DNA from 2 places in the Peribacillus sp. FSL K6-1552 genome. Region 1 is predicted to be linked to the other one. Evidence: riboswitches for the same ligand, from Rfam matches in the RefSeq annotation. Region 1 holds a riboswitch; the other holds the start of a gene.
The links. Region 1 has a riboswitch for cyclic di-GMP ahead of NST21_RS26470 (anti-repressor SinI family protein). Riboswitches for the same ligand answer to the same signal wherever they lie in the genome.
Positions count from the first base shown of each region.

Region 2: it holds a riboswitch for cyclic di-GMP, as region 1 does, so the genes downstream of both, NST21_RS19790 (anti-repressor SinI family protein) here and NST21_RS26470 (anti-repressor SinI family protein) in region 1, are expected to answer to the same signal.

Region 1 covers NZ_JBBOST010000001.1:5,503,289-5,505,698, reverse strand. Annotated here, with positions in the region: gene hpf (ribosome hibernation-promoting factor, HPF/YfiA family) at 1-281, shown strand, start outside; cyclic di-GMP riboswitch class I at 1,112-1,198, shown strand; gene NST21_RS26470 (anti-repressor SinI family protein) at 1,235-1,375, shown strand; gene NST21_RS26465 (helix-turn-helix domain-containing protein) at 1,525-1,848, opposite strand; gene secA (preprotein translocase subunit SecA) at 2,288-2,410, shown strand, end outside.
Region 2 covers NZ_JBBOST010000001.1:4,108,916-4,111,325, reverse strand. Annotated here, with positions in the region: gene NST21_RS19795 (hypothetical protein) at 588-755, shown strand; cyclic di-GMP riboswitch class I at 1,275-1,356, shown strand; gene NST21_RS19790 (anti-repressor SinI family protein) at 1,377-1,508, shown strand; gene NST21_RS19785 (hypothetical protein) at 2,258-2,395, shown strand.

The sequences.
Region 1 (2,410 bases):
AAGTCAATCGTAAATTCCGTAACAACTTATCTACAACTCCTGAGGCGTTCGCCTTTAATACGGAAATTGATGAAGTGGTGGATGAATTTGAAGATGAAACTGATATTGAAGTAGTCCGCAATAAGCGCTTTGATTTGAAGCCAATGGATAGTGAAGAAGCGATTCTGCAAATGAATATGCTTGGTCACAGTTTCTTCGTTTACACCAATGCGGATACAAATACAACGAACGTTGTGTACCGTCGTAAAGATGGGCGCTACGGATTAATTGAACCTAGTTAATATGAATCTATAAACAAAAGCACAACCCAGACTATGGGTTGTGCTTTTTAAATATTACTCTATCCATTGCAATGTTCATTTGGGCTAAGGAGTTCTGTAAGCTCTGGAAAAATAACCATCGATTTCAACCATAGAAGTCAATGGTTGTTTATATTTCCTTCCTTTTTCCTTAATGATTATTCGGCAATACGATAAATAGTATCGATTAATTGGTTGGGTCCTGGGAATTTCATTGTTCTCTAAAAAACACAATGAAGTATCGAATATATTGTGTTTTCTTTAAAAAGAACGTTTTCCGTTCTTTAATAAGATAAATAGGTATTTATATCTATTTAAATACCCCCTCCTATTGCACTATACTCAGATTAAAGTTCTTTAAAAAGAACGATAATTTATTTATATAAAACGATTTCATTATGGTGCAGAGGAGTTGGATTTTTGTATCAGAAAAATTGCTATACATGTCATAGAGTCATAGAGTCATAGAGTTCTTTTAGCAGTGCAGAATAGGGAGGTTGGCTTTGTCCGACCTGCGGTGAGGACTTGTCTACGCAAAAAGCCTTTGATGCACTTATTATGGAAAGAATTAATATGCCCCATCGTTTGAATAAGAAGGGCAATGTTTATAATTTTTTAAAAAAACGAACGTGAATCATTTGAACCATCTTGTTTTGTACATGAAATAGACAAAAAATATCATGGATTTCTTGATTTTGTAATATTTTGTCGATAAAAAGTTGTACATTGTGGTAAATTAGCGACATAAAGTGGCAATATTTGGAGCGAATATTCGCTATAATAACTTATAAATATAGTTTTTGTAATAATTACCCTGACAAAGGCAAGCTCAGCGAAAGATGAGGGCGCAAAGGCACAGGCCTAAGTTTGCTTAATGCTAAGATGGCTGGTCTGCCTGAAATACATACAAGTAGTATTTTAGGAGGATAAAAGAGGTGGTTAACGTGGAAGTGGATCAAGAATGGGTGAAGTTGATTTCAGAAGCTAGGAAATTGGGTTTTAAGAAAGAAGAAATTAGTGCTTTTTTAAAAAAAGAGAATCTAAATGTGTCACTAGAGGAGAACAATGAAAACTAAGAACCAAAAAGTAATGAAAAAAACATCCCTATAAACAGTTGATTTACAACATAGCTGTCTATAGGGATTATTTTATTTTCTGAAATTCTATCAATACTAGTTTGATAGAGCAGTACTATTTACGTTTGTGAAGCTAGTTTAGAATTTATCTATTCTTCTTTATCTTTTCTCCATTTATTAAACTCAATGAACTCTCTGAATTGTTGTTTTGAAACGCCAGAATTCATAGCTTCCTCAACAATTTTCATCCAGTCAGTGTCCAAGGATTCCTTATTTGGTGCATCGTAAAGAAGGGCATCTACAGGAATGTTAAGTACAGCAGAGATTTTTTCGAGAAATTGAATAGAAGGATTCGTTTGTAAGTTACGCTCGAGCGAACTTAAGTATGACTTTGCTACTCCGGCTTTATCAGCTAGTTCAGTCATTGACATTTTCTTTTCTTCTCGCAGTTTTTTTACACGTTCACCAATCAACAATACCACCTCGAAACATGTTCTATTTATCTTCGATTTATAAGTTTTAAACCCACATAAAATCACAGGAATAGGAAGCCTGAAAAGCTAGATTGCTTCAACTGACTATCAGTATAGAGGGACCAAAAATATCTATGTATAGAAGGTTGTGCTTACTTCGCATTTTCGTTTGTCTTGTTAAAGACTTATGTGAAAAGTGGGGAGTGTGTAATGTACTTTTGCTACTTCCCTCTATTTTAACAGTTTTACCCCTCTTTTATCCAATGTTTTTCGTAAGAACTGAATTCAGGTCCATAGACATAGAGTGACATGAAGTTGTACCTCTAGAATAGAAGTGTTAAAATTAAGCTTGGATTAGTATTAACAGAAGGTGTGTTTCTTCTTACTTATATGAATGTGTTATTGAATGATCATTACCATAATAGAGGAGCGTTATTGAATGCTTAATATATTAAATAAAGTTTTTGATCCGAATAAGCGAGAAATTAAGCGTCTGGAAAAAGTCGCTGATCAGGTCGAAGCGCTGGCTGATGAGACAGCTGCGCTATCGGATGAGCAGTTG
Region 2 (2,410 bases), 1.4 Mb from region 1:
GTCAGGGTTATATGACATAACAATGCATAAGTTAAAAAAGAATAGAAATAAAAAAATGAATTTCTATTATGTGGATTAATCAATCAAATAATGGGTATTGTTAAAAGTAATTAAAGAAAGAGTAACTATTAAAAGCTATGACTCATATCTAGAGAGCGGTTGTTCTATTGACTGGGTTAATTAAGAAAGGATGAATTTTTTTATTAATGCCTTTATACCAAATGAGAGAAATATGGACACCCTTAAAATTAGTTGGAGTTAAGTTTTTTAAATCTGATGATAATAGTATTTTCATCAAGGTTTTTAACCAACATCGAAGAAGGTTAAAGTAATATGTTTTGATATTATGAGAGAACTGAACTAGAAAAGTCATCATATCAATGGAAAATATAAGAATATGTGTACATGGGGAAGGCTGTTAATCAGCCTTCTTTTTTTATGAACTGTTTTCTAATCAACTACAAACTGTTTCTATTCCTTTTGGTTTAAATTGGTGTTTTAAAACAAGAACAAGGTCACAATAATAAAAAATCATATAAATGAGGGATATTTTATTATGAATCTAGCAATTTTGTTAGGGGTCTATTGTGGAGAACATTATTCAGTTTACCATTGTGGTTGTCATTTTTTGGTTGGAGAAAATTTATAAAGAGTATTATAAAATAAAAGAGTTTGAGATAGACAATGATAGAGGAAATAATACATATTCTGCTTTAGAATTAAAGCCCTGCAATGCACAAGGTAACCATCAGTAAATTGTTTCGGGTATAAACAAATGACTAGCGGGTTAGGTTGGTAGCTCTAAAAACAGTTCATTGGCAGCAGGTAAGGATAGGAAGACTTTCATGGGTGATTAAGCATCTAGGATGTTTAATAATGTTTATAACTCAATAATAGTAGTTTTTTATACGTATAAATAAAGACTAGAGAATATAGAACTTAAGATTTATAAGAAGAGGTTTTGAATTACTTACTAATTAAAACTTTATCGAATAATGTTATAAAGTAATTAATAGTTATCTATTAACAATTGTTAACTTATTAAGTATAATTAATCTCAATATAGTAATTGAAAAGTAAGGGAGCAAAACCACAGGTCATGGATGACTGGGTTACCTCAAAAAGGATGAAATGAATTTATGCCATTAATTCAAATAAGAGAAATCTGGACACCAATTAAATTAATTGGAGTTAAGCTTTATAAATAGATAATGGAAGTGTCTTTATCATGGTTTAACCACCATTGTAAGGAGATTATGTAAAATGTTCAATACTCTTGAGAAACGCAAACCTATTGAAAAGTAGGGACGCAAAATTACAGGTCTAAGGCTATGCTAAGACGGCTGTGTTACCACAAATAAGGTGAAAAAGAAGATATGCAGAAAAAAATTGATGCAGAATGGGTTAATTTAATTTTGGAAGCAAAAAGTTTAGGGGTTTCCATTCAAGAAGTGAGAGCTTTTATTCAGAACGAACAGAAATTGATTAATCAGCCCCACAAGAATTAGAATTAGAATTAGATAAGCAAAAAAATATATATACTTTGGAGGGCTGTTATTCAGCCTTTTTTTTATGAACTGGATTCTACTGTTTTCTTTCGTTATAACTTAAAAGCTTGCGGATGAAGCGATCTGTTATCAACCAAATTAGTCATTTGCGTGAGCTGATACCTAAGAGTTTCTTATAGATTAGCACAATATATTGTTAGTTCCCTATAGTATTGTTCGGAAATTGTAAGTACCAATATATCTATAGAATATTCGGATATAATTAGATATTTTTCCTGACTAGAATGTTCCGGCTCTAAGACCTTTCAACAAGTAGTAAAATATTTAATAAAAAATTTTAAGTATATAGTACTATTGTAAGCGTTTTCTTATTGGATTAATATGAAGAAGGTAGTAAGTACAAAGAAGCGGTATTATTTAAGTACAGTAAATGGTTTAAACAAATTGCAGCCCTAAAAACAGTTCTTTAGCAAAAGATACAGATAGAAAACTTTTTAGTGGTGAATGAAACCTTGGTAAGTTTAATAGGGTAATTGGTATACTGGAATATTTTGAATAAATGTATTTTGTATGATTTATAGTAAACTATATAGTAGGAACAAATATTCATTTATAAAATGCGACCAATCAAAAAAATAGTGAATAAAACAGTTAATATTTTTGTGTATTTGACGATACTATAATAAAGCTAAAAGGACTTCGCAGAAGGCGATGTCAAGCTGCCATCAAAATACGAGGAGAATAATTTGATGACAAAAAATAAATATATTACGTTCGAGGAAGTTTATGAAAAGAAAGAAAGAAGCAAGAAAATTTTTATTGGGTCTTATATTACTATTATTTTAATCTTGATTTCTTTATTGACTTTTTTTCTCGGTCAATCGTAACGGGTGGTTATCAAA